DNA from 4 places in the Enterobacter sp. K510 genome. Region 3 is predicted to be linked to each of the others. Evidence: predicted binding sites of a transcription regulator. Region 3 holds the regulator's gene; each other region holds the start of a gene.

Region 1 (7,378 bases), on a different contig from region 3:
TGATCCCAGTACACTTTCTGGATAGAGGTTTCTCTGCCGAGAGTTGACCAGCCACGGGGATCATAAACCGACTCGCCAGGACGATTCCACGGGCGCGCGCAGAGCGAGGCATAATACCATTCACCTTTGGGCGTTGAGACTAAAGAGCCATGCCCCTGCTTCTGAATATAACTGTCTGGCGTATCGACATTCGTCAAGAATACGTCTCCCGGCGCGGTTTCGAAACTGTCCGCTTCCAGGGTGCTGGAACGAGCCACCACTTCCTGGTGAGTAAACACCGTCCCTCCCTGCGCGGCAAAGAGATAATAATATCCGTTCAGTTTATAGAGGTGTGGCCCTTCAACAAGCGCCACCGCGGTGCCCCGGTAAATAGTTCGTGCGGTTTCAGGCTTTAATTTCAGCGTCTGTGTATCAAGCTCAGTTAACGTGATGCCATTAAAAGGATGGTGATATTCCCGGTGGTCCCAGGTTTGTTGAACCAGATATTTATGACCATCGTCATCATGGAAAAGGGAGGCATCAAAACCGACGCCATTAAGCTTCACAGGATCTGTCCATGGACCACGAATATCCGTTGCGGTGGTCAGATAATTGGTCATATCTTTAAAAGCGCCCTCTGTGACTTTCACATCCGTATAAACTAACCAGAATTGGCCATCGGCATACGAGAGCGCGGGTGCCCAGATACCACCAGACGAAGGGTTGCCTTTCATCTCCAGAAGCGTGGTGGTTGACAATGGTGCGGGCAGAAGCTCCCAGTGTTGCAGGTCTTTTGACTGATGTAAGCGAACGCCCGGGAACCATTCAAAGGTTGAATTTGCGATATAGTAAGTGTCGTCAACACGAATAATACTCGGGTCGGCGTTAAAGCCAGGCAATACAGGATTTTGAATAAGCGACATATCATTACACCTTTCTTAAATTTTATTTATTGTTAATTTTTCTGACTACACACGAATCTCATCAAGCTGACGATTGATATCAGTGACATGTTTGTCTGAGATTGGATAGATTTGCATGACAATCATTGAAATCGCAGCTAACAGGATTGGGATCCAGACCGCGGTAATGACGATACCGTCCAGCGCGTGGGCGCTTTGCTGCGCTCCGGTTTCATTAAAGCCATAGGCCGCCAGTAACCAAAGGGGAATAGCGCCGCCGATGGTAAAACCAATTTTGAAAAACAGCCCCATGATGGCATTGATGATAGCGGCGTTGCGCTTACCAGATTTTAATTCGCCATAGGCGATAACTTCAGGCACCAGCGCCCACATGAAACCGGTCGCCGAGGTTAAGCCCCACTGTTTAATAAAGGTAGCTATGTAGGCAAGCCAGAGCGCATCATGCATACCCTCGCGTGACCAGACGTAAGTCAGCAATTCACCTGCGATAAACATGCCGAGGAAAAGATGAAAGAAGCCTTTTTTACCAAAAATTTTCTTCAGTTTTGGCCAGAAAACAGGGAATAAAATGCCGGGGATTGAGGCGACCAGGCCAATCGCACCCATCCATTCTGAATGCCCCACCACGTACTGATTGAAAAAGCCATTAACGGTGTTCATGAAAAACATGAACGTAAACGCCAGCATGAAAAACACTCCGAGAATAACCAGCGGCCGGTTATTTTTCAGTTCAAGGAACAAATCTGTCGTTTTTACACTGGCAGTTTGTTCTGCAGTCGCCACAACGCGCTCTTTAGTAAATTTATAACAGACAAAAAGCGCCACCGCCCCTAAGAGCATATAGACAGAATACACACCAAACCAGGCATAGCTGGCGGAGGGATCGGTATAGTTCCCCATATTCAGTTCAAGGCCAAAAAAGCCGGTATCCTTAAGGCTGCGATCTTTGGGCGCGGCCATCTGCACAAACATCGGAAAGAGCGTATAGACCAGCAGATTAGCGCTATTAGCCAGCATCATTCGTGTGCTGGTCAGCCTGTCAATAGATTCCGGATCTCTTGTCAGTGACGCATTAAGAGAACCATAAGGAATATTCACCACGGAATAAAGTAAATCCAGCGCCAGATAAATAATAAATGCAAAAGCAACAGATCCCCTGACGCCAGGAATAGGTGCAAAAAGCAGAGCGGAAAGAATGACGAGCGGAACGCCGGCTCTTAAAAGCCATGGGCGATATTTACCGGCAGACGAGCTTCTTTTGTCCACCCAGGTTCCCACCATCGGATCCCAAAAAACATTGATGATACGAACAAACAGGAATATAAACCCGGCAGTCGCTGTACTGATGGTATTCACCGTCAGCATGTGAAGCGCCAGAAAACCGCCTACCGTACCGAACACCAGGTTTTGAGCAAAGTCGCCCATCCCATAACCAATACGCTCGCCGCGGGTTAATATATGATATTCATCATGCCGGTTGTGCTTTGTGTTTCCACTCATTTTAATCAGTTCTCCGGACTCTTTTGTGTAGGTGAAACACTTTCTGACACATCTGACTAAGGAGAATCCATTACGTTTTTGAACTAATTAATTATGTTTTTTTATTTCTGTGATCATAGATACAAAAGCTTTTCGCCGTTATTTTTTGCGAAACGGCTCACGTTTGAGCATTATCTTAATGCAGGTATGAAATAACATAATTGAACAACCGGCGGGGAAAATACAGGATAGATTATGTCTGAGCAAAAAATATCAGGCATAAAAAAAACCCGCAATAATGCGGGCTTTTTATCGGGAATACCTGTTGGGGTCAGGTTAATCTTATTCCCACTCGATCGTCGCTGGCGGTTTGCCGCTGATGTCATACACCACGCGGGAAATGCCATTGACTTCATTGATGATGCGGTTGGAGACACGGCCCAGGAAATCATACGGCAGGTGCGCCCAGTGCGCGGTCATAAAGTCGATGGTTTCCACCGCGCGCAGGGAAACAACCCAGTCGTATTTACGGCCATCGCCCATCACGCCAACAGAACGAACCGGCAGGAATACGGTAAAGGCCTGGCTCACTTTGTTATACAGATCGGCTTTACGCAGCTCTTCAATGAAGATCGCGTCAGCACGGCGCAGCAGATCGCAGTACTCTTTCTTCACTTCGCCCAGCACACGCACGCCAAGCCCCGGACCCGGGAACGGGTGACGGTACAGCATGTCGTACGGCAGGCCCAGCTCCAGACCGATTTTACGCACTTCGTCTTTAAACAGCTCACGCAGCGGTTCAACCAGGCCCATCTTCATCTCTTTCGGCAGGCCGCCCACATTGTGGTGCGATTTAATCACGTGCGCTTTACCGGTTGCGGAGGCCGCAGACTCGATAACGTCAGGATAAATAGTCCCCTGCGCCAGCCACTTCACGTCTTCCAGCTTCAGCGCTTCTTCGTCAAACACTTCCACGAAGACACGGCCGATAATTTTACGTTTCGCTTCCGGATCGTTCTCACCCGCCAGCGCATCCAGGAAGCGCGCTTCGCCTTCCACGTGCACAATGTTGAGACCAAAGTGATCGCCGAACATATCCATCACCTGCTGGGCTTCGTTCAGACGCAGCAGGCCGTTATCCACGAATACACAGGTCAGACGGTCGCCAATGGCGCGGTGCAGCAGCATGGCGGTCACCGAGGAATCCACGCCGCCGGACAGGCCGAGGATCACTTTGTCGTTACCGACCTGCTCACGCAGGCGCACCACGGCGTCTTCGATAATTTTTGCCGGGGTCCACAGGGCTTCACACTCACAGATGTCGAGTACAAAGCGCTCCAGCAGACGCTGACCCTGACGAGTGTGCGTCACTTCCGGGTGGAACTGCACGCCATAGAAGCGTTTTTCTTCGTTCGCCATAATGGCAAACGGGCAGCTCTCGGTGCTGGCGACGGTCACAAAGTCGTCCGGGATAGCGGTAACTTTATCGCCATGGCTCATCCACACGTCGAGCAGCGGATTGCCGTCTGCGCTCAGGGAGTCTTCGATACCGCGTACCAGCGCGCTGCTGGTTTTAACTTCAACCTGCGCATAGCCGAATTCACGCTCGTTCGAGCCTTCTACATGACCGCCGAGCTGCATCGCCATGGTCTGCATGCCGTAGCACACGCCCAGTACCGGAACGCCTGCGTCAAACACATACTGCGGCGCGCGCGGGCTGTTATGCTCGGTGGTGCTTTCCGGGCCGCCGGAGAGGATGATACCGCTTGGGTTGAACTCACGGATCTGTGCTTCCGTGACATCCCATGCCCAGAGTTCGCAGTAAACGCCCAGTTCGCGCACGCGACGGGCCACCAGCTGTGTGTATTGCGAACCAAAATCGAGGATAAGAATGCGATGCTTATGAATATTTTCCGTCATTGACGCTAATTCCGAGGCAAGTAAAACAAAATCGCCCGGCATTAAGCCGGGCGTGGAAACGATCAGGAGCCCATACGGTAGTTCGGCGACTCTTTGGTAATGGTCACATCGTGAACGTGACTTTCCTGAATGCCTGCACCGCTGATGCGTACGAATTCGGCTTTGGTACGCAGCTCGTCGATGGTAGCACAGCCGGTCAGCCCCATACAGGAGCGCAGGCCGCCCATCTGCTGGTGAATGATCTCTTTCAGATAGCCTTTATAGGCCACGCGGCCTTCGATACCTTCCGGCACCAGTTTGTCAGCGGCGTTATCCGTCTGGAAGTAACGGTCAGAAGAACCTTTGGACATCGCGCCCAGCGAACCCATGCCGCGATAGGATTTGTAGGAACGTCCCTGGAACAGTTCGATTTCGCCCGGCGATTCTTCGGTACCTGCCAGCATAGAGCCGACCATTACCGCGCTTGCGCCAGCGGCGATGGCTTTGGCGATGTCGCCGGAGAAACGGATGCCGCCGTCAGCGATAACCGGAATACCGGTGCCTTCCAGCGCTTCCACCGCGTCAGACACGGCGGTGATCTGCGGTACGCCCACGCCGGTCACGATACGGGTGGTACAGATGGAGCCAGGACCGATACCCACTTTTACCGCGCTCACGCCAGCCTCGGCCAGCGCACGTGCGCCTGCGCCGGTGGCGACGTTACCGCCGATGATTTGCAGATCCGGGTATTTGGCACGGGTTTCACGAATGCGTTGCAGCACACCTTCAGAGTGACCGTGAGAGGAGTCGATCAGCAGGACGTCAACGCCGGCGGCGACCAGCGCGTCCACGCGCTCTTCGTTGCCCGCGCCTGCGCCTACGGCCGCGCCAACGCGCAGACGGCCATGCTCGTCTTTACAGGCCTGCGGTTTACGTTCGGCTTTCTGGAAGTCTTTAACGGTGATCATGCCGAGCAGATGGAAATTCGCGTCAACCACCAGCGCTTTTTCCACGCGTTTTTCGTGCATTTTGGCAAACACGGCGTCGCGCGCTTCGCCTTCACGCACGGTAACCAGGCGCTCTTTCGGCGTCATATAGACGCTGACCGGCTGGCTTAAATCGGTGACAAAACGCACGTCACGACCGGTAATAATACCGACCAGCTCGTTGTCAGCGGTGACAACCGGGTAGCCTGCGAAACCGTTACGTTCGGTCAGTTCTTTCACTTCGCGCAGCGTGGTGGTGGGCAGTACGGTCTGTGGATCGGTAACAACACCGGATTCATGTTTTTTGACGCGGCGGACTTCTTCAGCCTGACGCTCAATGGACATGTTTTTGTGGATAAAGCCGATGCCGCCTTCCTGTGCCAGAGCAATCGCCAGACGCGCTTCCGTCACGGTGTCCATGGCTGCGGAGAGCATAGGAATATTCAGGCGAATGGATTTCGTCAGCTGGGTGCTGAGATCGGCGGTATTCGGCAGAACGGTGGAATGAGCGGGAACAAGGAGGACGTCGTCAAACGTCAGGGCTTCTTTAGCGATACGTAGCATGGGCAATATCTCTGACCGGGTGGTTAAATATTGCCGTGGCATTATACAGAGCGTAATCGGTTGCATCCACACTTTTTTCAGAAAAATAGTTGCGTTCGCCTCTCATCGGGTTACTATCGACTGAATAACCTGCTGATTTAGAATTTGATCCAGCTCACATGTCAATGACTCAATCCCCTGCAATTTATACCGTCAGCCGCCTGAATCAGACGGTGCGCATGCTGCTTGAAAAAGAGCTGGGCCAGGTATGGATCAGCGGTGAGATTTCCAACTTCACGCAGCCCGCATCAGGGCACTGGTATTTCACCCTCAAAGACGACACCGCCCAGGTGCGCTGCGCCATGTTCCGCAACAGTAACCGCCGCGTCACCTTTCGCCCGCAGCATGGTCAGCAGGTGCTGGTGCGCGCCAGCGTTACCCTCTATGAGCCGCGCGGCGATTACCAGATTATCGTTGAGAGCATGCAGCCGGCGGGTGAAGGCCTGCTGCAACAAAAATACGAACAGTTAAAAGCGCGGTTACAGGCGGAAGGGCTGTTCGACAGCCAGTTCAAGCAGCCGCTCCCCTCCCCTGCGCATTGCGTGGGCGTCGTCACTTCGAAAACCGGTGCCGCCCTGCACGATATTCTGCATGTGCTTAAGCGCCGCGATCCCTCTCTGCCGGTGGTCATCTACCCGACGGCGGTTCAGGGCGAGGATGCGCCGGGGCAGATTGTCCGCGCCATTGAACAGGCTAACCGCCGTCAGGAGTGCGACGTGTTAATCGTCGGACGCGGCGGCGGCTCGCTGGAAGATCTGTGGAGCTTTAACGACGAGCGGGTCGCACGGGCGATCTTTGCCAGCGCCATTCCGGTGGTCAGCGCCGTGGGGCATGAAACGGACGTGACCATCGCCGATTTCGTCGCCGATCTGCGCGCCCCCACGCCTTCTGCCGCCGCCGAAATGGTCAGCCGTAATCAGCAGGAATTGTTGCGCCAGTTGCAGATCGGCCAGCAGCGGCTGGAAATGGCGATGGATTATTATCTGGCGACGCGCAATCGTCGTTTCACACAGCTTTATCATCGTCTGCAACAGCAGCATCCGCAGCTGCGGCTGGCGCGTCAGCAAACGGTGCTGGAGCGCCTGCGTCAGCGTATGGCCACCGCCCTGGAGAATCAGCTTAAGCGCACTACCCAGCGCCAGCAACGCATCACCCAGCGACTGAACCAGCACAACCCACAACCGCGCATCCATCGCGCCCAGTCCCGCGTACAGCAGCTGGAGTACCGTCTGGCACAAAGCATGCGCGATCGCCTGAGCAGTACCCGCGAACGTTTTGGCGGCGCCATCACCCATCTGGAAGCCGTCAGTCCTCTCGCCACCCTGGCGCGCGGGTACAGCGTGACCAGCGCCGCTGACGGCAGCGTGCTGAAAAAAACCAAGCAGGTGAAAGCGGGCGATACGCTGACCACCCGTCTGGAAGATGGCTGGGTGGCAAGCCAGGTCACAGAAGTGACGCCGGTGAAGAAAACCCGCAAGCGTAAACCTGAAGCCTGATAAGGGAAACTCT
Region 2 (7,378 bases), on a different contig from region 3:
CGATACGAAGTTTTTGCGGAATGGCAGCGAAAGCGCCGGAGATACTGGAAACAGCGAACACCAGAGACAGAGATAACACCAGTTTTTTCATATTTATCCTCAACAGCCTGACTTTCCAGGGGGATTTATTAAATGAAGTTGACTGGTATCGTGCCATTGTTCGCCCCGACAAGGCAAAATATTCTGTAACAAGTTACGCTTTTTTTTGCATCGCTTTTGCTTAACTATGCATGAATGCTCCATTGCGGTGCATCAAATGCACCACGCTGAAGCATTCATGTCAGTTATGCACCACGGCGCAACAGGTATCAGTCGCCGTAGACGTTGAAGTTAAAGTATTTTTTCGCCAGCTTGTCGTAAGTGCCGTCTTTGCGGATCTCATCAAACGCTTTATCGAACGCAGCTTTCAGCTCGGCGTCGTCTTTGCGCAGACCAATACCGGTGCCGTCGCCGAAATATTTTTTGTCTTTCACTGAAGCGCCCGCGAAGTCGAAGGTTTTACCGGCAGGCTGCTTGAGGAAGCCTTCGCTGGCGGCCACTTCATCCTGGAAGGCGGCGTCAATACGGCCCGCGGTCAGGTCGGAGTAAATCAGATCCTGGTTCTGGTAGGCCACAACGTCGACGCCTTTGCTGCGCCAGTTGTCATTTGCATAGGCTTCCTGAGTGGAACCCTGTAGCACGCCCACGTGTTTGCCTTTCAGCGAATCGGTGGTCGGCTGGATGGGCGAGCCTTTCACCGCGATCAGACGGGCGTTGGCGGCGTACAGCGGTTGGGAGAAGGAGATTTCCTGTAAACGTTTTTCGGTGATCGACAGGGACGAGATAATCGCGTCGATTTTCTTCGCTTTCAGGGAGGGGATCAGCGCATCAAAATCGCTGCCGACCCAGGTGCATTTCACTTTGATACGGGTGCACATCTCGTTGCCAAGATCGATATCAAAACCCACGAAGTCCCCTTTCGCATCCTTGGATGAGAATGGCGCGTAGGTGGCGTCCGTACCAATGCGCACGGTCTGCGGCAGTGCGGCGTTAACGCTGGCGACACCGGACAGGCCCAGCAGTAAAGACAGAGCAACAACCGTCTTCTTCATACATTCCCCTCAAGTTTTCTGATTTTATTATGTATTGCGTTGTGTTGTGTGTTTGCTACCCGTCAATGCTTGCATGTCTTATGCCAGTTTGTTGCCGCTGCGATTTACCGCGTTGAGTATGTTAACAAAAGGTTGCAATACTGACGTACAGTGAAAGATAGCAGGTCTGCCGGACACACTCGCGGGTTACAAACCGAAAACGGGGATTAAATGTCGAGGATATGATCGCGCTTGCAGAATTGCCCCTTAACGGGGCAGTGCACTACTTTGAGGCATTGCCGCCCGACCAGCGGGTGAAAAGATCGGCGGGCAGTTCAATATCAAACTGATCCAGCACGCGGTTCACCGTCTGATTAATCACATCATCCAGCATCTGCGGACGATGATAGAACGCCGGAACAGGCGGCATGATCACTGCGCCTATTTCAGCGGCCTGGGTCATGAGACGCAGATGTCCAAGATGCAGCGGCGTTTCACGCACGCAGAGCACCAGCGGACGTCGCTCTTTCAGCACCACGTCAGCGGCGCGGGTGACCAGGCTGTCGGTATAGCTGTGTACGATGCCGGAGAGGGTTTTGATCGAGCACGGCAGAATGACCATACCAGCGGTTTTAAACGAGCCGGAGGAGATGGTGGCGGCGATATCGCGGGAGTCATGTACCACATCCGCCAGCGCCTGCACATCTTTAACAGAGAGATCGGTTTCCAGCGCCAGGGTCTGGCGGGCGGCATTACTCATCACCAGATGGGTTTCCACCCCGGCAACATCCCGCAGAACCTGTAATAAACGCACGCCGTAAATGGCGCCGCTGGCCCCGGAGATCCCTACTATGAGTCGTTTCATGTCCATCGCCCTTTCGCTAATTTGCTGAGGACTTTGCAGGATTTTGGCGGGAGTTGCAACAGCCCTCTCCCGGTGAGAGAGGGCCGGAGTGAGGGCGTTATCCCTCGTTATGCATCTCTAAACTTTCCACTTCGTTCTGACGCAGCAGCGCTTTGGTATCGTCATTACGCACGGCGTCGAGATAGTCGAGATACTGCTGATCCACGTCTTTGGTGACGTAGACGCCGTTGAACACCGAGCATTCAAACTGCTGAATATCCGGGTTCTCGGCGCGCACCGCGTCGATGAGATCGTTCAGATCCTGGAAAATCAGGCCGTCGGCACCGATGATCTGGCGGATTTCATCCACTTCGCGACCGTGAGCAATCAGCTCGTTGGCGGTCGGCATGTCGATGCCGTAGACGTTCGGGAAACGAATTTCCGGCGCGGCGGAGGCGAGGTACACTTTCTTCGCACCGGCTTCGCGGGCCATCTCAATGATCTGCTCGGAAGTGGTACCGCGCACGATGGAGTCGTCCACCAGCAGCACGTTCTTGTCACGGAATTCCGCGCGGTTGGCGTTCAGCTTACGGCGCACAGACTTACGGCGCAGCTGCTGACCCGGCATGATAAAGGTACGGCCAACGTAACGGTTTTTCACGAAGCCCTGACGGTACGGCTTATCCAGAATACGGGCGATTTCCAGCGCGATATCGCAGGAGGTTTCCGGGATCGGGATGACCACGTCAATATCCAGATCTTCCCATTCGCGGGCAATTTTCTCGCCCAGCTTTTTACCCATATTCACACGGGCGCTGTACACGGAAATCTTGTCGATAAAGGAATCCGGACGGGAGAAATAAACGTACTCAAACAGGCACGGATTGCTGACCGGGTTTTCCGCGCACTGACGGGTGAACAGCTGGCCTTTTTCGGTGATGTACACCGCTTCGCCAGGCGCCACATCGCGCAGGAATTCGAAGCCCAGCGTATCTAACGCCACGCTCTCAGACGCTACCATGTATTCGGTGCGGCCATCGGCGAGATCGCGTTTACCAAGCACCAGCGGACGAATACCGTTAGGATCGCGGAAGGCAACCATACCGTGACCGATGATCATCGCCACGCAGGCATAGGCCCCGCGGATCTGACGGTTGGTGGCGGCGACGGCAGCAAAAATGTTATCCGCTTCTAACGGGTAGTGGCGGAAGTTATCCAGCTCGCTGGCAAAAATATTGAGCAGGATTTCAGAATCGGAAGTGGTATTAATGTGGCGGCGTTTCTCTTCGAACAGACGCTTACGCAGCTCATGGGCGTTGGTCAGGTTGCCGTTGTGGGCAAGCGTGATACCGTACGGCGAGTTCACGTAAAAAGGCTGCGCTTCTGAAGCGCTGGAGCTGCCCGCAGTCGGGTAACGCACATGGCCAATACCCATGTTCCCCTGCAGGCGCTGCATATGGCGGGCTTCAAATACATCGTTCACCATGCCGTTCGCTTTACGCAAACGGAAGCAGTTAAGTTCATCAATGGTGATAATGCCTGCGGCGTCCTGACCACGGTGCTGCAACACCGACAATGCATCATAAATCGACTGGTTAACCGGCATGAAACCGGCGATACCGACAATACCGCACATACGTATATTCCTCGTTAAGCCACATCTCAGGACTTACGCCCTGGGCAAGAAACTTGACGAGCTTTGCAGATAGTCAAAGAACCATCTGATGATAAAACTAAACTGCGGGATCAGCTGCGACTTTTGCCAGTCTTCGCTTTTGGAAAAGCCGGTAAAGGTATCGAGAAAGAACAGAATGGCGGCGACAATCAGCGCACCGCGCAGCGCACCGAAGCAAATCCCCAACACCCGGTCAGTACCCGACAGGCCGGTTTTCTCGACAAGCTGACTGATAACATAGTTAACAATAGCGCCGACGATCAGCGTCGCGATAAACAGCACCGCGATAGCAATCCCATTTCGAACCAGTTCGTCTTCAAAGCCCGTGAACCAGACAGACAGGTAAGTGTAGTAATGACTGGCGACAAAGAAAGCACAACCCCATGTCACCAGCGACAACGCTTCACGAACAAAGCCGCGGATAAGGCTAACCAGACAGGAAAAACCAATTACCGCGATGATGGCGTAATCAATCCAGACCATATGTGTCCCACGATTAATCGCCCTGTCATCCAGTTCGGGGCGAATTCTAACAGAAAAAGAAAACGTTTGCGTAGGGATTTCCTTCCCGCGCGTAAATAAAAATGGCGCTGAAAAAATCTTCAACGCCAGCACAGGCCTGGCCTCTGCGGGCCGGGTTTTTGTGCGTTTTTTCTAATCAGTTCGGGGTATACCCCATCACCACGCCGCTTAAGCCGGAGATCTGCTTCAGCTCGCCAAGGGATCCCTTAAGCTTATCTTTCGAGGCGTCCGGGCCGACCAGAATACGGGTGATTTTACCCTGCACCGGCGTGCCTGGAATAGTGAATACCCGATAACCCGCGCTGCGCAGTTTGCCGGTAACTTCATTAACCTTATCGGCATTCTTCAGCGCCCCCAGCTGCACGACATACGCCTTACCCGTCGGCGCAGGCTTCTCTTCTTCGGCCTGCTTCGGCGGCGGCGTCGTGGCTGCCTGTTGCTGAGCGGTATCGCGCTGCGGTTTTGGTTTTTCCACCGGCTTAGGTTTAGGTGTTACCACCGGCTGCGGGTCAATATCCATTTCAGGATTGTTGGCCGCCTGACGCGAGGCCTCCAGCGACGGCGCTGCGGCGTTGCCCGCCCGCACTTCTTCAGCCGCGCCTTCCGGCGGCTGTGCCGGAAGCGCCTGCGTGGCCGCCGGCAGCATGTCCGGCTCGTCGCGATCGCCGGGTTTTGGCACCAGCGGGATCGCCGCAAACTCATCCTGGTAATGTTTTTTCTGCCCGTCCAGCAGCCCCGGCAGCACAATCACGCCCAGCGCCACCAGCACAATGGTGCCCATTAAACGGTTCTGAAACTTACTCGCCACCGGTTCTCCCCGCGTCCATCGCTTCCATGACATGTGCTACGGTGTGGAAGGAACCACACACCAGCACGGTATCTTCTGGTCTGGCATCCGCCATTGCCGCCCGCCACGCCTGTTCGACGCTGGCAAAGGCGCTGCCGCCGTTAAGGTGCGTCAGCAGCTGTTCTGCCGTCGCGCCCCGCGGCCCTTCCAGAGGGGCACAATACCAGCTATCGACCTGGCTCTCCAGACAGGCAAGCGTTCCGGCAATATCTTTATCATGCAGCATGCCGACCACCGCCAGCACGCGTCCGCTTTTCGGCAACGCTGCCAGGCGTCCGGCCAGATAAGCCGCCGCATGAGGATTGTGCGCCACGTCCAGAATCACGCGCGGCGACTGGCTCACTATCTGGAAACGTCCCGGTAAAATCGCTTTCGCAATGCCGTCGCGGATCGCCGTCTCGCTGATATTCAGGCCGCTGGCACGCAGGGCAGCCAGCGCGGTTGCCGCGTTGGGCTGCGGCACCTGCGGTAACGGCAGGCCAGTCAGCTCACCCTGAGCATCGCGAAAACGCCAGCGGTCGCCCGTGACCTCATACTGCCAGTCGGCATCGCGGCGCAGCAGGTGCGCGCCTTTCTCGCGTGCGACATCGGCGATGCTCTGCGGCATATCCGGCTCGCCGACCACCGCCGGTTTGCCCGCCCGGAAGACACCGGCTTTTTCGCGGCCAATGCTCTCGCGATCCGGCCCCAGCCAGTCGGTATGATCCAGCGCGATGCTGGTCACCACGGCGACATCCGCATCGACAATATTGGTGGCGTCAAGGCGCCCGCCAAGGCCGACTTCGAGGATCACCACATCCAGCGCCGCCTCTTTGAACAGCCACAGCGCCGACAGCGTGCCGTATTCGAAATAGGTTAAGGAGGTATCGCCACGCGCAGCTTCGATGGCGGCGAACGAGCGGGTGTGATCGCTTTCCGCCAGCTCTTCGCCCTGCACGCGCACGCGCTCGGTGTAGCGCACTAAATGCGGCGAGCTGTAAACGCCCACCCGTAGCCCCGCCGCCAGCAGCACAGACTCCAGCGTACGGCAGGTGGTGCCCTTGCCGTTGGTACCGGCCACGGTAAAGACAAAAGGCGCAGGTTTGAGCACGTCGAGCGTAGCCGCCACGGTCTGAACGCGCGCAAGTCCCATATCAATGGTTTTACTGTGCAGGTTTTCCAGATAAGAAAGCCACGTGGCCAGGGGCGACGTGGCTTGAGGAATGCTTTTCGTTTCCATGATGCCCGGCTTGAATGCAGTTGAAAAAGTAAAAAGGCAGAGCACCTGCGCTCTGCCCTTCGATTTTATCAGGCTTCGTTTTCCTGATCGGGTACCGGCGGCACCACGATGCTTTCACGCGGCGCATCCGGGTTTGGCGTCGGCAGATTCATCAGCTTCGCCAGAATGCTCGCCAGCTTCAGGCGCAGTTCCGGACGACGCACGATCATGTCGATTGCGCCTTTTTCAATCAGGAACTCACTGCGCTGGAAGCCCGGCGGCAGTTTTTCGCGCACGGTCTGTTCAATAACGCGTGGACCGGCAAAGCCGATCAGCGCTTTCGGTTCCGCGATGTTCAGATCGCCCAGCATCGCGAAGCTCGCGGAGACGCCGCCCATGGTCGGGTCGGTCAGCACGGAGATATACGGCAGACCGCGCTCCTGCATCTTCGCCAGCGCCGCAGAGGTTTTCGCCATCTGCATCAGCGACATCAATGCTTCCTGCATACGCGCGCCACCGGAAGCGGAGAAACAGATCAGCGGGCAATTGTCTTCCAGCGCCTGTTCAACCGCGCGAACAAAGCGAGCACCAACCACGGAACCCATGGAACCGCCCATAAAGGCGAATTCAAACGCCGCAGCGACGACCGGCATACCATGCAGCGTGCCTTTCATCACCACCAGCGCGTCTTTCTCACCGGTTTCTTTCTGGGCAGACGCCAGACGGTCTTTGTACTTTTTGGAATCACGGAACTTCAGCACATCTTTCGGCTCAAGTTCGCTACCCAGTTCCACCATCGATCCTTCATCCATCAGGCTATGCAGGCGGTTACGCGCTGACATACGCATGTGGTGATCGCATTTCGGGCAGACCTCAAGGTTACGCTCCAGTTCGGCACGGTAAAGCACCTGACCGCAGCTGTCACATTTGGTCCACACTCCCTCAGGAATGCTTGCCTTGCGGGTGGGGGTAATATTGCTTTTAATTCGTTCAATCCAGCTCATTGATGACCTTTATGCATGAACCTGGTAGCCCATAAATGGGGCACATTAAAACATAACGCTCGGCAACTTGGGACAAAAAAGTGGTCGAACCGCTGACGGGTTCTTATTTTGTCTGTCGGGCTGCTGCGCGTCGGTGACGAATAATTTCGATTACGCCTGGCAGGATCGAGAGCACGATAATTGCCACGATAAGCAATTTCAGGTTCTCCTGCACAACG
Region 3 (7,378 bases):
ACGGCCCGGAAAGCGACGAAGCGGTTATCGAACTGACCTATAACTGGGGCGTCGACAGCTATGAGCTGGGCACCGCTTACGGTCATATCGCGCTGGAAGTGGATAACGCTGCTGAAGCTTGCGAACGTATCCGTCAGAATGGCGGCAATGTCACCCGTGAAGCTGGCCCGGTTAAAGGCGGCACCACGGTTATCGCCTTCGTTGAAGATCCGGACGGTTATAAAATCGAACTGATCGAAGCCAAAGACGCTGGTCGCGGTCTGGGCAACTGATCCCCCACGGGCGCGCCGCGCCCGTTCTTTCTGCGCGGTATAATCCTTGCGTAAAATTTGTCATAATGCGCGCTGCAATTTTCCGTCTTAAGAGATCCTGATGTCCGATAACGCTCAACTCACCGGTCTGTGCGGCCGTTTTCGTGGTTTTTACCCTGTTGTTATTGATGTGGAAACCGCCGGGTTTAACGCCAAAACCGATGCGCTGCTCGAAGTTGCCGCCATTACCTTAAAAATGGACGATGAGGGCTGGCTGATGCCGGACAGCACGCTGCATTTTCACGTTGAGCCGTTCGAAGGGGCAAATCTGCAGCCTGAAGCGCTGGCGTTCAACGGTATCGATCCTGCTAACCCGCTGCGCGGGGCGATCAGTGAGCACGATGCGCTGCATGCGATTTTCAAAATGGTGCGCAAAGGCATTAAAGACAGCGGCTGTAGCCGCGCGATCATGGTGGCCCACAATGCGACCTTCGATCACAGCTTTATGATGGCCGCCGCCGCGCGCGCCTCGCTGAAACGCAACCCCTTCCATCCGTTTGTCACCTTTGACACCGCCTCACTGAGCGGTCTGGCGCTGGGACAGACGGTACTTTCCAAAGCCTGCGCCGCCGCGGGGCTGGATTTCGACAGCACCCAGGCCCACTCTGCCCTCTACGATACTGAGCAAACAGCACTGCTGTTCTGCGAGATCGTTAACCGCTGGAAGCGGCTGGGCGGCTGGCCGATGGCGATGCCTGGCGACGAAAATCAGCCATAAAAAAAGCACCCTAGGGTGCTTTTTTATTGCCTGCGCTTATTCAGCGCCCGGCTCTTCGGTTTTGTACTTCGCAGCGGTTTCTTTGATCAGCGGCTGAAGTTCTCCGCGCTGGTACATCTCAATGATGATGTCGCAGCCGCCTACCAGCTCGCCATCCACCCACAGCTGCGGGAAGGTCGGCCAGTTGGCGTATTTCGGCAGCTCGGCGCGGATGTCCGGGTTCTGCAGAATATCTACATAAGCAAAGCGTTCGCCACAGGCGGAAAGCGCCTGAACTGCCTGGGCAGAGAAGCCGCAGCTTGGCAGCTTAGGGGAACCTTTCATGTACAGCAGGATCGGGTTTTCAGCGATTTGACGCTGGATTTTTTCGATGGTCTCGCTCATTGTCTTGCTTCCTTAACTTCTTCTACGACAGTCGTCTTATTGTAGCGGTTCAGACAACCCACGGAAAATAACATTTTGTTCACCACGCGTTATATTATCGTCTGTCGGATAAAGATGCCTTAAGAATATCAGTTTGCGCGAAACGATTCGCTCATGCCTTAACCGTTTCCTTCCCTGAATTGCTGCTTTTTTTTGCGCTTGTTAACGAAACAGCGCAAGGATGCAAAAAGGCTCTTACCTTTTTAGCATTTTATGCTTTAGAATCGACGAGTTTTGAAAATCACACGCACGCATGATTTCATGCCTGCCCGAATCAGGGGATTGCTCAGTGGCGCGGATAAATAAAGTCTCGATCACGCTCTGTGCTTTGGTTTTTGCTTCGCTGACGTTTGCGCCATTAAGCCAGGCGTCTGAACAGGCGCGGCCCTCTGCCGTGCAAAAAACGCATCTGGCGAAAACCAGCGACCGTAAGAAGCAAAGCACGACCCAAAAGACAACAAAGAAAAGCAGTGGCAGCAGTAAAAAAATAGCTAAAAAAGCATCCAGCAGATCCGCCAGTCAAAAAACCTCCAGCAGAACAAAACGCGTCTCATCCGGTACTAAAACCAGCAGCCTCGCCTCACGCAAAAGCAAATCCAGCCCGGGGAAAATTGCCGCCGTTACCTTTACGGAAAAGTGCACCACCCGCAAAGGCCGCAAGCAGCACTGCGTGAAAGTGAAAAGCAGCAAGCCGGTTACCCTGGCAGACGCGCATAAAGTGCGCATTAAAAAGGCCCAGACGGCGGCGTTATCGACATTAATGAATCAGATCGGCAAACCCTATCACTGGGGCGGCACCTCGCCGCGTACCGGCTTCGATTGCAGCGGGCTGGTGTATTACGCCTATAAAGATCTGGTGAAGTTCCGCATCCCGCGCACCGCCAATGAAATGTATCACCTGCGTGATGCCTCGCCGGTCAACCCGGGCGAGCTGGAACGGGGCGATCTGGTGTTCTTCCGCACGCAGGGTCGCGGCACCGCCGATCACGTGGGCGTCTACGTTGGCAATGGCAAATTCATCCAGTCGCCGCGCAGTGGTCAGGATATTCAAATCACTTCCCTTAGCGAAGATTACTGGCAGCGTCATTATGTGGGCGCGCGCCGGGTGATGACGCCGAAAAACGTCCGCTAAAAAAAACACCCTGCCGGACTGCGCAGGGTGTTTTTCTTTTTTACTCAGTAACGATCAGTTCGCCACGCATTCCCGGCGGGCATCGGCGCGACCGGAAAACAGCACCAGCAGCAGCGCGAGCGCCGCAATAACAGCGCCCATCACCGGCACGACGGCGTAGCCTAATCCTGCGGAGATCACCGCGCCGCCTGCCGCCGCGCCCAGCGCATTGCCGAGGTTAAAAGCGCCGATATTCACGGACGAAGACAGCCCCGGCGCTTCATGAGCGACACGCATCACGCGCATCTGCAATGGCGGCACCACCGCGAACGTTGCGGCACCCCACACCACCATCGCCACGGCCGCGCCGATATCGCTTTTCACCAGCAGCGGGATCGCCAGCATGATCACCATCAGCAGCAACAGAAAGCCTTTCAGCGTGCCGCTGACGGAACGATCGGCAAACTTACCGCCCAGGTAATTGCCCAGCGAGAAGCCCACGCCGATCAGCACCAGCATCGCGGTGACAAAGAACGGCGTCGCGTGATTAAGCTCCTGCAACACCGGCGAGATGTAGGTATAGAGAGTGAACATCGCCCCGGCGCCCAGCACGGTGGTCAGCAGCGCCGATAAAACCTGCGGGCGCATCAGCACCGCCAGCTCCTGGCGCACATCCGGACGCACGCCCGCGCTGCCCTTCGGCAGGGAGAAGAACAGGCTTAACATCGACACCACGCCAAGACCTGCGGTGGCGAGGAAGGACATCCGCCAGCCGATGGTTTCCCCAAGCCAGGTGGCCGCAGGAACGCCGCCGATATTGGCGATGGTCAGTCCCATAAACATGGTCGCCACGGCGCTGGCCTGTTTATGTTTCGGTACCACGCTTGCGGCCACCACTGACCCCAGGCCAAAGAAGGCGCCGTGGTTAAGACTGGTGATAATGCGCGACAGCAGCAGCGTGGTGTAATCCGGTGCAATGGCCGACAGTACATTACCGAGGGTGAAAATCGCCATCAGGAAGATCAGCGCGTTACGGCGGGCGCGGTGCGACAGCAGCAGCGTCATCAGGGGGGCGCCCACCATCACGCCGATCGCATAGGCGCTGATCAGCATGCCGGCGGCAGGGATCGAGACGTCAACGCCACGGGCGATTACCGGCAGCAATCCCATGGGTGAAAATTCAGTTGTACCTATCCCAAAAGCCCCGATTGCCAGTGACAGCAGGGGAAAATTTATCTTCATTATTACATGACTCCAGTAATGCGATGGCGTACAGAGCGCCTCGCGGTGAAGTCAAAAGCATGACATTAATCACAAAAAAACAGAAGTTAATGAAGTGACAAAAGATTATTGCAAATTTGATAACAATCGGCGGGAATGAAAAAGAGAGGGAGAGCGCTCTCCCTGCTCTGGATCAATTAAAAGCGGCAGTCATTGCGCCAGCAACGATCAGGCTGAGCACGATTACGGTAGTAAACAGCGAATACTTCAGATTGCTATCCATCATTTTTTCTCCTTTGTTAACCCCCACAAAAAGTGAGATTGCTCATTTTTGCACAGTTAAACGCAAAAATCTTCTCTGTTTTAGATTGATAACCATTTTTAGGCTTCCCCTTTTCATCAAGATCAGCCAGAATTCCACGCTAAATTTATTCGCGTACCGGCCACTGACCCCTCCTGACGTCCTGTGTTGTTTTCCCGGCGTATCGCAACCTGAAAATGTTGCGCGAAGGGTTTTTTAAGGCAAACGTTTACCTGTAGCAGTATCAGGAGCTTAAGATATGGTCTGGAGTGAGATCTAATGGCAACAATTAAAGATGTAGCGAAACGCGCAAACGTTTCCACTACAACCGTATCACATGTTATTAACAAAACCCGTTTTGTTGCGGAAGAAACGCGCAACGCGGTGTGGGCAGCTATCAAAGAGCTGCATTATTCCCCGAGCGCGGTGGCGCGCAGTCTGAAGGTTAACCATACCAAGTCGATTGGCTTGCTGGCGACCAGCAGCGAAGCGCCCTACTTTGCCGAAATCATTGAAGCTGTTGAGAAAAACTGCTTCCAGAAGGGCTATACCCTGATCCTCGGCAACGCCTGGAACAATCTTGAAAAGCAGCGCGCTTATCTGTCGATGATGGCGCAAAAGCGCGTCGACGGCCTGATGGTGATGTGTTCTGAATACCCGGACCCGCTGTTGCGCATGCTGGAAGAGTACCGTCATATCCCGATGGTGGTGATGGACTGGGGCGAAGCGAAAGCGGACTTTACCGATTCGGTGATCGATAACGCCTTTGAAGGCGGCTATATGGCGGGCCGGTATCTGATCGAACGCGGCCACCGTGAAATCGGCGTCATTCCGGGCCCGCTTGAGCGTAACACCGGCGCGGGCCGTCTGGCGGGCTTTATGAAAGCGATGGAAGAAGCGCTGATTAAGGTGCCGGAAAACTGGATCGTGCAGGGCGACTTTGAGCCGGAATCCGGCTACCGCGCCATGCAGCAGATCCTCTCCCAGCCGCATCGTCCGACCGCAGTCTTCTGCGGCGGCGACGTGATGGCGATGGGCGCGCTCTGCGGGGCTGATGAAATGGGTCTGCGCGTGCCGCAGGACGTGTCGCTGATTGGTTATGACAACGTGCGCAACGCCCGTTTCTTCACCCCGGCGCTGACCACCATTCACCAGCCGAAAGACTCGCTGGGCGAAACGGCCTTCAATATGCTGATGGACAGGATCGTCAGCAAGCGTGAAGAGTCGCAATCCATTGAGGTGCACCCGCGTCTCATCGAACGCCGCTCGGTCGCCGACGGCCCGTTCCGCGACTATCGCCGCTAAGCCTGCCGGGAGCCAGTCACTCTGGCTCCCGCAACCACTCTTTATTCAGCGTCTCGCTGTCTCCTAAATAATCCAGCAGCCAGCTTAAGGCGGGCGAATTATCCTTTTGCTGCCACGTCAGGCAACAGGCGGCATCCGGGAAGGGATTTTCAAGCGGCAGCGCCACCCACTCTCCGCGATCAAGCCAGGGCCTGGCAAAATGCGCCGGTACCATGCCGATACACAATCCCGCCGACAAACAGGCCGCCGAGGATTCCCAATCGGGCGCGATGATGCGCCGCTGGTTATCCAGCAGCCAGGTAATACGCTTGGGCAGCGAGCGGGAGGTGTCCTCGCGCACCAGCGACGGCCAGTTGCGCAAGGTGTCATCGCTCAGCGGCCCGTCCATCGCCGCCAGCGGGTGTTCACGGGATACCACGCACTTCCAGCTCAATTTCCCCATATCCCGGAAGGCGTAGCGCCCGCCCACCGGCACCGCCTGGGTCGCGCCAATCGCCAGTTCCACGCGGCCATCCGCCAGCGCGTCCCACACGCCGTTGAATACTTCCTGAAAGACGATCAGCTCCACATCCTGAAAGTGGCGGTAGAAATCGACGATCATTTGCCTGCTACGTTCGGGCTTAACGATATTGTCCACCGCGATGGATAACTGCCCCCGCCAGCCGTTGGCGATCTGCTGACACTGCTGACGGGTGATCTGCATTTTTTTGATAACAGATCGCCCTTCCTTTAAAAACCAGCGTCCGGCGGGAGTAAGCACCACGTCACGGTGACGGCGCTCGAACAGTGGCACCGCCAGCCACTCTTCCAGCTGCCGCACCGTATAGCTCACCGCCGATGGGACCCGGTGGAGTTCCTGCGCGGCGGCGCTGAAGCTGCCGGTTCGTGCCACCGCATCAACCACTTCCAGTGAATATTCTGACCACATGTTCTGCCTGCAAATTTTTTGAATGCAATGTGCAAATATTAGCGTTTCACAACCGTCATTGCACTCCCTACACTCTGCCGCTCTGCTCACCTGCCAAAACAAGAGAACGTGACATGAAACCTGGAAAAGGATTTTTAGTCTGGCTGGCGGGGTTAAGCGTACTGGGCTTTCTGGCTACAGATATGTATTTACCCGCCTTCGCCGTTATTCAGAATGATCTTCAAACCCCGGCGGCTGCTGTCAGCGCCAGCCTGAGTCTGTTTTTAGCCGGATTTGCGGTTGCGCAACTGGCGTGGGGTCCGCTGTCCGATACTTATGGTCGCCGCCCGGTGCTGTTAAGCGGTCTGGCGCTCTTTGCCGTCGGCTGTCTGGGCATGCTGTGGGTGCGCGACGCCACCTGGCTGCTGGTGCTGCGTTTTATCCAGGCGATCGGCGTCTGCGCCGCCGCCGTCACCTGGCAGGCGCTGGTGACGGATCACTATCCGGCACACCGCACTAATCGTATCTTCGCCACCATTATGCCGCTGGTGGGTCTCTCTCCGGCCCTTGCGCCGCTGCTGGGCAGCTGGATCCTCGCGCATTTTTCCTGGCAAATGATTTTTATGACGCTGTTTGTCATTACGCTGGTGCTGATGCTGCCCGCGCTGCGCCTGAAGCCGGTGGTAAAAAAAACCACCAGCAGCGACGTGCCGCTGACCTTTGCCACCCTGCTCCGTTCCCGGGATTACCGCGGTAACGTGCTGATCTACGCCGCCTGCTCCGCCAGCTTCTTCGCCTGGCTGACCGGCTCGCCCTTTATCCTCAGCGAAATGGGCTACGGCCCGGCGGCCATTGGCCTGAGCTATGTGCCGCAAACCATCGCCTTTCTGATCGGCGGCTATGGATGCCGCGCAGCGCTGCAAAAGTGGCAGGGTAAAAAGTTACTGCCGTGGCTGCTGGTGTTCTACGGTCTGAGCGTGGCGGGTACCTGGATAGCCGGGCTGGTGGCGGGTCAATCCCTCACTGCGCTGCTGGTGCCCTTCTGCGTGATGGCAATGGCGAACGGCGCCATTTATCCCAT
Region 4 (7,378 bases), on a different contig from region 3:
CGGCATTACCTGGCAGCAGACGCCCTATCATCAGGTGGCGGTGATCGCCAACGTCACGGTGTCCGCGAAACAAGCTGGCCGCGCCTTCGAGCGCTTTACCGAGCATGGCCCGCTGGCATTGCTGCCGATGACGCAGGGGCGCTACTCGCTGGTGTGGTGCCACGCAGAAAACAAGCGTGACGAGGTGCTCGCCTGGTCTGACGAAAAATTCTGTCACGAGCTGCAAAAAGCCTTCGGCTGGCGGCTCGGGCGTATCCTTCACGCCGGAACGCGCAGCGCCTATCCGCTGTCGCTGACCACCGCCTCGTCGTCCATTTCCCATCGCGTGGTGCTGGTGGGCAATGCCGCCCAGACGCTGCATCCTATCGCCGGGCAGGGGTTTAACCTCGGCATGCGCGACGTGATGACGCTGGCCGAAACCCTGACCAGCGCATGGGCCAGTCAGACGGACGTGGGTATTTATTCGGTGCTGTGCCAGTATCAAAAACGCCGCCAGGCCGACAAAGAGGCGACCATCGGCGTCACCGACGGGCTGGTGCACCTGTTCGCCAACCGCTGGGCGCCGCTGGTCGCCGGGCGCAATGCCGGTCTGATGGCAATGGAATTATTTACCCCGGCACGTGATGTGCTGGCGCAGCGGACGCTGGGCTGGGTCGCGCGCTAAGCCTGTCTTACCAGGCTATTTTATTTGCCATTTTGAACCTGGGCAGTGCTCAACAAAACACGTCAGTGTTTTGAACGCCCAAAAGGGCGGCCCTCTGGGCGAGCGAAGCGAGTAAATCCTCACGTACTGCAAGTACGCTCCGGTTTTTCCGCGCTGTCCGTGTTCAAACTGGCTGCAACAATTACGCCTGCTAAGCCAGGCTGCTGGAGTGAATTGTGCAAAGTGTAGATGTAGCAATTGTTGGCGGGGGCATGGTCGGGCTGGCTGTGGCCTGTGGATTACAGGGCAGCGGGCTGCGCGTGGCGGTGCTGGAACAGAACGCGCCGGTGCCGCTGGCCCCGGATGCGCCGCCTGAACTGCGCGTATCCGCCATCAACGCCGCCAGTGAAAAACTGCTGACGCATCTGGGCGTCTGGTCTGACATTCTGGCGCACCGCGTCAGCTGCTATCACGGCATGGAAGTGTGGGACAAAGACAGCTTTGGCCGCATCGCCTTTGACGACGAAAGCATGGGCTACAGCCATCTGGGACACATCGTCGAAAACGCCGTGGTGCATCAGGCGCTGTGGCAAAAAGCGCAGCAGAGCAGCGACATCACGTTGATTACCCCGGCCACGCTGCAACAGGTCGCCTGGGGCGAAAACGACGCCTTCCTTACCATGCAGGACAGCAGCATGCTGACGGCGCGCCTGGTGGTGGGCGCTGACGGCGCTAACTCCTGGCTGCGTAGCAAAGCCGATATTCCGCTTACTTACTGGGATTACGGCCATCACGCGCTGGTGGCGACCATCCGTACCGCCGAACCGCACAACGCCACCGCGCGTCAGGTGTTTTACGGCGACGGCATTCTGGCATTCCTGCCGCTGGCGGATCCGCATCTGTGCTCTATTGTCTGGTCGTTGCCACCGCGTGAGGCGGAAAAAATGCAGCAGGCCAGCACTGAAGACTTCAATCAGGCGCTGTGCGTGGCCTTCGACAATGCCCTTGGCCTGTGTCAGGTGGAGAGCGAGCGTCAGGTTTATCCCCTTACCGGACGCTACGCCCGTCAGTTTGCCGGTCATCGTCTGGCGCTGGTTGGCGACGCGGCGCACACCATTCATCCGCTGGCCGGGCAGGGCGTCAACCTGGGCTTTATGGATGCGGCAGTGCTGGTTAACGAGCTGCGTCGTCTGCATCGCGAGGGCAAAGACATCGGGCAGCATCTCTATCTGCGCCGTTACGAGCGCAGCCGCAAGCACAGCGCGGCGGTGATGCTCGCCGGGATGCAGGGCTTCCGTGGGCTGTTTGCGGGTAACAACCCGGCGAAAAAATTGCTGCGTGATATTGGTCTCAAGCTGGCCGACACCCTCCCTGGCGTGAAGCCGCAACTTATCCGTCAGGCGATGGGTCTCAACGACCTTCCCGACTGGCTGAAATAATCATTTTTTAGCCTTCCGCCTGAACTAAGATCCGCGTCACACTTTCCCTTCCCGGTTCCGGGAAGGGCAGCGTCTCCTCATTTGAAATAATCTAATTTCACCCGCTTTTTCAGATTACTTTTTCTCATGTCATGAATTTTCAGCGTCGGGAAATTCTCATGATTTTTGGTGAAAAATGTCACTTTACAGGGTCGGGAAGTTCAATTCTCCCTATAAAGAGAATGTTAATTACTCGTTATTAAGTTTTTTACGCTGTGCGGCTCTGCGGGTTTTCAGGTCATAAGCTAATGTGATGGCGCATTTTTACTTATGGTTTAGGGCGCTTTTCAGTGATAAGTTCAGGCGAAAGGTAACGTTTGCGTCGGCAACCTGAAAGGAGGCTGACGCCGGGGGTCGTGGCGGTTTTTATGACCCGGGAAATCCTTAACAGCCCCGCTTATTCAATGAGGAAAAGATGGCTCAGCAGACTCCTTTGTTTGAACAACACACGCTATGTGGCGCGCGCATGGTGGATTTCCACGGCTGGATGATGCCGCTGCATTACGGCTCCCAGCTTGACGAGCACCACGCCGTACGCCGCGATGCAGGCATGTTCGATGTGTCCCACATGACCATCGTCGATCTGAAAGGCACCCGTACCCGCGACTTCCTGCGTTACCTGCTGGCTAACGACGTAGCCAGACTTACCACCCCCGGCAAGGCGCTCTACAGCGGCATGCTTAACGCCTCCGGCGGCGTGATTGACGACCTGATCGTCTACTTCTTCAGCGAAGACTTCTTCCGCCTGGTGGTCAACTCCGCCACCCGCGAAAAAGATCTCGCCTGGATCACCGAACACGCCGCGCCTTACGCCATCGACATCAGCGTGCGCGACGATCTATCGCTGATCGCCGTGCAGGGCCCGAACGCCAAAGCCAAAGCCGCCACGCTGTTCAGCGATGAACAACGTGAAGCCGTCAGCGGCATGAAGCCATTCTTTGGCGTGGAAACAGGCGGACTTTTTATTGCCACCACCGGCTACACCGGCGAAGCGGGCTATGAAATCGCCATGCCGAATGAAAAGGCCGCCGAATTCTGGCATGCGCTGGTGGAAGCGGGCGTGAAACCCTGCGGCCTGGGCGCGCGCGATACGCTGCGTCTGGAAGCGGGCATGAACCTTTACGGGCAGGAGATGGATGAAGGCGTCTCTCCGCTGGCCGCCAATATGGGCTGGACCATCGCCTGGGAACCCGCTGACCGCGACTTTATCGGCCGCGAAGCGCTGGAAGCACAGCGTGAAAAAGGCACCGAACAGCTGGTTGGTCTGGTGATGACCGAAAAAGGCGTGCTGCGTAATGAACTGCCGGTGCGTTTCACTGACCACGACGGCAATCAGCAGGAAGGCGTTATCACCAGCGGTACCTTCTCACCGACGCTGGGCTACAGCATCGCGCTGGCCCGCGTACCGGCAGGCATTGGCGAAACCGCCATCGTACAGATCCGTAACCGCGAAATGCCGGTTACCGTTACCAAACCTGTTTTTGTGCGCATGGGTAAACCTGTCGCGTAACGCATTTTATTGTGGAGAAACCTTTATGAGCAATGTACCGGCTGAACTGAAATACAGTAAAGAACATGAATGGCTGCGCAAAGAAGCGGACGGCAGCTACACCGTTGGCATTACCGAGCACGCGCAGGAGCTGCTGGGTGATATGGTGTTTGTCGATCTGCCTGAAGTGGGCGCGACCGTCAGCGCGGGCGACGACTGTGCCGTTGCCGAATCCGTAAAAGCCGCTTCCGATATTTATGCGCCGGTCAGCGGCGAGATCCTGGCCGTCAACGACGCGCTGAGCGACACGCCGGAGCTGGTCAACAGCGAGCCGTACAGCGGCGGCTGGATCTTCAAAATTAAAGCCAGCGATGAAAGCGAAGTTGCCGCTCTGCTGGACGCCAGCGCGTATGAAGCGCTGTTAGAAGACGAGTAAATCTCCGCCGGATATTTCATTACTTTGCAGGCCCGGTGAGCGCCAGCGCCACCGGGCAAATCAGCCAGACCGTTTCAGGAACCCTCGCCCATGACACAGACGCTAAGCCAGCTTGAAAATAGCGGCGCATTCATTGAACGCCACATCGGACCGGATGCCACGCAGCAGCAGGAAATGCTGAACGCCGTGGGCGCAGAGTCCCTTAACGCGCTGATCGGCCAGATTGTGCCGAAAGATATTCAGCTGGATACCCCGCCGCAGGTGGGTGACGCCGCAACCGAATTTGCCGCGCTGGCAGAGTTAAAAGCCATCGCCGCCCGCAATAAACGCTTTAAGACTTATATCGGCATGGGTTACACCGCCGTGCAACTGCCGCCGGTGATCCTGCGCAACATGCTGGAAAATCCGGGCTGGTACACCGCCTATACGCCGTATCAGCCGGAAGTTTCCCAGGGCCGTCTGGAAGCGCTGCTTAACTTCCAGCAGGTGACCCTGGATCTGACCGGACTGGATATTGCCTCCGCCTCGCTGCTCGATGAAGCCACCGCAGGCGCGGAAGCCATGGCAATGGCAAAGCGCGTCAGCAAACTGAAAAACGCCAACCGTTTCTTCGTGGCGGCCGACGTACACCCGCAGACGCTGGACGTGGTACGTACCCGCGCTGAAACCTTTGGTTTTGACGTGATCGTCGATGATGCCGACAAAGTGCTCGATCATCAGGATGTGTTCGGCGTGCTGTTACAGCAGGTGGGCACCACCGGCGAAGTGCATGACTACAGCGCGCTGATCGCCGAACTGAAAGCGCGCAAAGTGATTGTCAGCGTAGCCGCCGACTTTATGGCGCTGGTGCTGTTAACCGCGCCGGGCAAACAGGGCGCGGACATCGTCTTCGGCTCTGCCCAGCGTTTCGGCGTGCCTATGGGCTACGGCGGCCCGCACGCGGCCTTCTTCGCTGCGAAAGATGAATTCAAACGCTCCATGCCAGGCCGTATTATCGGCGTGTCCAAAGATGCCGCCGGTAACACCGCGCTGCGCATGGCGATGCAGACCCGCGAGCAGCATATCCGCCGCGAGAAAGCGAACTCCAACATCTGTACCTCGCAGGTGTTGCTGGCGAACATTGCCAGCCTGTACGCCGTGTATCACGGTCCGGTCGGCCTGAAGCGTATTGCCAGTCGTATTCACCGCCTGGCGGATATTCTGGCGGCGGGCCTGCAACAGCACGGCCTGAAACTGCGCCACGCCCACTACTTCGACACCCTGTGCGTGGAAGTGGCGGATAAAGCCGAAGTGCTGGCGCGTGCTGAAGCCCGTGAAATCAACCTGCGCAGCGACATCATTAACGCGGTCGGCATTACGCTCGATGAAACCACCACCCGCGAAGACGTGCAGCTGTTGCTTGCCGTGCTCACCGGCGTTGAGCAGCACGACATTGACGCGCTGGATAAAAACGTCGCTCACGACAGCCGTTCCATTCAGCCGGCTATGCTGCGCGAAGACGCGATCCTCGCGCATCCGGTGTTTAACCGCTATCACAGCGAAACCGAAATGATGCGCTACATGCACAGTCTGGAGCGCAAAGATCTGGCCCTTAACCAGGCGATGATCCCGCTCGGCTCCTGCACCATGAAGCTGAACGCCGCGGCCGAAATGATCCCCATCACCTGGCCGGAATTCTCGGAACTGCACCCGTTCTGCCCGCCGGAGCAGGCGGAAGGCTATCACCAGATGATCAACCAGCTCTCCGACTGGCTGGTCAAACTCACCGGTTACGATGCCTTGTGTATGCAGCCGAACTCCGGCGCGCAGGGCGAATATGCCGGTCTGCTGGCGATCCGTCACTATCACGAAAGCCGTAACGAAGGGCATCGCGATATTTGCCTGATCCCGAGCTCCGCGCACGGTACTAACCCGGCGTCGGCACAGATGGCGGGGATGCAGGTCGTGGTTGTGGCCTGTGATAAAAACGGCAACATCGATCTGAACGATTTGCGCGCCAAAGCAGAGCAGGCGGGCGACAATCTCTCCTGCATTATGGTGACCTACCCGTCCACCCACGGCGTGTATGAAGAGACCATCCGCGAAGTCTGCGAGATCGTGCACCAGTTCGGCGGCCAGGTGTATCTGGATGGCGCGAACATGAACGCCCAGGTGGGCATCACCTCGCCGGGCTTTATCGGCGCGGACGTGTCGCACCTTAACCTGCATAAAACCTTCTGCATTCCGCACGGCGGCGGCGGTCCTGGCATGGGGCCGATCGGCGTGAAAGCGCATCTGGCGCCTTTTGTACCGGGACACAGCGTGGTGCAAATCGAAGGGATGCTGACCCGTCAGGGCGCGGTATCCGCGGCCCCGTTCGGCAGCGCCTCTATTCTGCCGATCAGCTGGATGTATATCCGCATGATGGGCGCGGAAGGGCTGAAAAAGGCAAGCCAGGTGGCGATCCTCAATGCCAACTACATCGCCAGCCGTCTGAAAGACGCCTATCCTGTGTTGTACACCGGTCGCGACGGTCGTGTGGCGCACGAATGTATTCTGGATATTCGTCCGCTGAAAGAAGAGATCGGCATCAGCGAGCTGGACATCGCCAAACGCCTGATCGACTACGGTTTCCATGCGCCGACTATGTCCTTCCCGGTGGCGGGCACGCTGATGGTTGAGCCGACAGAATCCGAAAGCAAAGTCGAACTGGACCGCTTTATTGATGCGATGCTGGCGATCCGTGGGGAAATCGACCGCGTGCAGGCCGGTGAGTGGACACTGGAAGATAACCCGCTGGTCAACGCGCCGCACACCCAGCGCGAGCTGGTGGCGGAATGGCAGCACGGTTACAGCCGCGAGCAGGCGGTCTTCCCGGCAGGGCTGAACAACAAATACTGGCCGACCGTGAAGCGTCTTGACGATGTGTACGGCGACCGCAATCTGTTCTGCTCCTGCGTGCCGATGAGCGACTATGAGTAATTGATCCGTTCTGTTCTGTAGGCCGGGTAAGCGTATGCGCACCCGGCTTTTTTATAAGGAAAACGTAATGGCAATAGCACTGGTTACCGGCGGCAGCCGTGGGATCGGCAAAGCAACGGCGCTGCAACTGGCGCGCGAGGGTTATACCGTGGCGGTGAACTATCACCACAATATTCAGGCCGCCACCGACGTGGTTAACGAGATCGTCGCAGCAGGCGGCAACGCCTTTGCGCTGCGGGCGGACATCAGCGATGAAGCGCAGGTGCTGGCGATGTTCGAGAGTATCGATCGGGAAGGCGCGCCGCTGACCGCACTGGTGAATAACGCGGGCATTTTGTTTGAACAGAGCACTATCGAAAACCTGAGTGCCG

What was found. The regulator PurR, encoded in region 3, represses purine synthesis genes. The targets are predictions, from matches to a motif close to CANGCAAACGTTTGCNTG.
Region 1: guaB (IMP dehydrogenase) is a predicted target of PurR. The motif match lies at 5,909-5,926, and genes of this name have one in related genera.
Region 2: cvpA (colicin V production protein) is a predicted target of PurR. The motif match lies at 4,128-4,145, and genes of this name have one in related genera.
Region 4: gcvT (glycine cleavage system aminomethyltransferase GcvT) is a predicted target of PurR. The motif match lies at 2,428-2,445, and genes of this name have one in related genera.

Annotation. Positions count from the first base shown of each region.
Region 1 is NZ_JBNRLQ010000008.1:89,252-96,629, reverse strand. It holds gene ACQUTD_RS15140 (family 43 glycosylhydrolase) at 1-902, opposite strand, end outside; gene ACQUTD_RS15135 (glycoside-pentoside-hexuronide (GPH):cation symporter) at 948-2,402, opposite strand; gene guaA (glutamine-hydrolyzing GMP synthase) at 2,724-4,301, opposite strand; gene guaB (IMP dehydrogenase) at 4,364-5,830, opposite strand; gene xseA (exodeoxyribonuclease VII large subunit) at 5,989-7,365, shown strand.
Region 2 is NZ_JBNRLQ010000008.1:213,335-220,712, reverse strand. It holds gene hisJ (histidine ABC transporter substrate-binding protein HisJ) at 1-91, opposite strand, end outside; gene argT (lysine/arginine/ornithine ABC transporter substrate-binding protein ArgT) at 309-1,091, opposite strand; gene ACQUTD_RS15645 (UbiX family flavin prenyltransferase) at 1,354-1,935, opposite strand; gene purF (amidophosphoribosyltransferase) at 2,033-3,550, opposite strand; gene cvpA (colicin V production protein) at 3,584-4,072, opposite strand; gene dedD (cell division protein DedD) at 4,248-4,919, opposite strand; gene folC (bifunctional tetrahydrofolate synthase/dihydrofolate synthase) at 4,909-6,177, opposite strand; gene accD (acetyl-CoA carboxylase, carboxyltransferase subunit beta) at 6,246-7,160, opposite strand; gene ACQUTD_RS15615 (DedA family protein) at 7,264-7,378, opposite strand, start outside.
Region 3 is NZ_JBNRLQ010000004.1:310,352-317,729, reverse strand. It holds gene gloA (lactoylglutathione lyase) at 1-272, shown strand, start outside; gene rnt (ribonuclease T) at 373-1,029, shown strand; gene grxD (monothiol glutaredoxin 4) at 1,066-1,413, opposite strand; gene ACQUTD_RS09340 (NlpC/P60 family protein) at 1,742-2,584, shown strand; gene ACQUTD_RS09335 (MFS transporter) at 2,639-3,805, opposite strand; gene cydH (cytochrome bd-I oxidase subunit CydH) at 3,978-4,070, opposite strand; gene purR (HTH-type transcriptional repressor PurR) at 4,365-5,390, shown strand; gene punR (DNA-binding transcriptional activator PunR) at 5,407-6,318, opposite strand; gene punC (purine nucleoside transporter PunC) at 6,432-7,378, shown strand, end outside.
Region 4 is NZ_JBNRLQ010000001.1:313,800-321,177, reverse strand. It holds gene ubiH (2-octaprenyl-6-methoxyphenyl hydroxylase) at 1-664, shown strand, start outside; gene ubiI (FAD-dependent 2-octaprenylphenol hydroxylase) at 880-2,082, shown strand; gene gcvT (glycine cleavage system aminomethyltransferase GcvT) at 2,537-3,631, shown strand; gene gcvH (glycine cleavage system protein GcvH) at 3,657-4,046, shown strand; gene gcvP (aminomethyl-transferring glycine dehydrogenase) at 4,137-7,007, shown strand; gene ACQUTD_RS01425 (SDR family oxidoreductase) at 7,075-7,378, shown strand, end outside.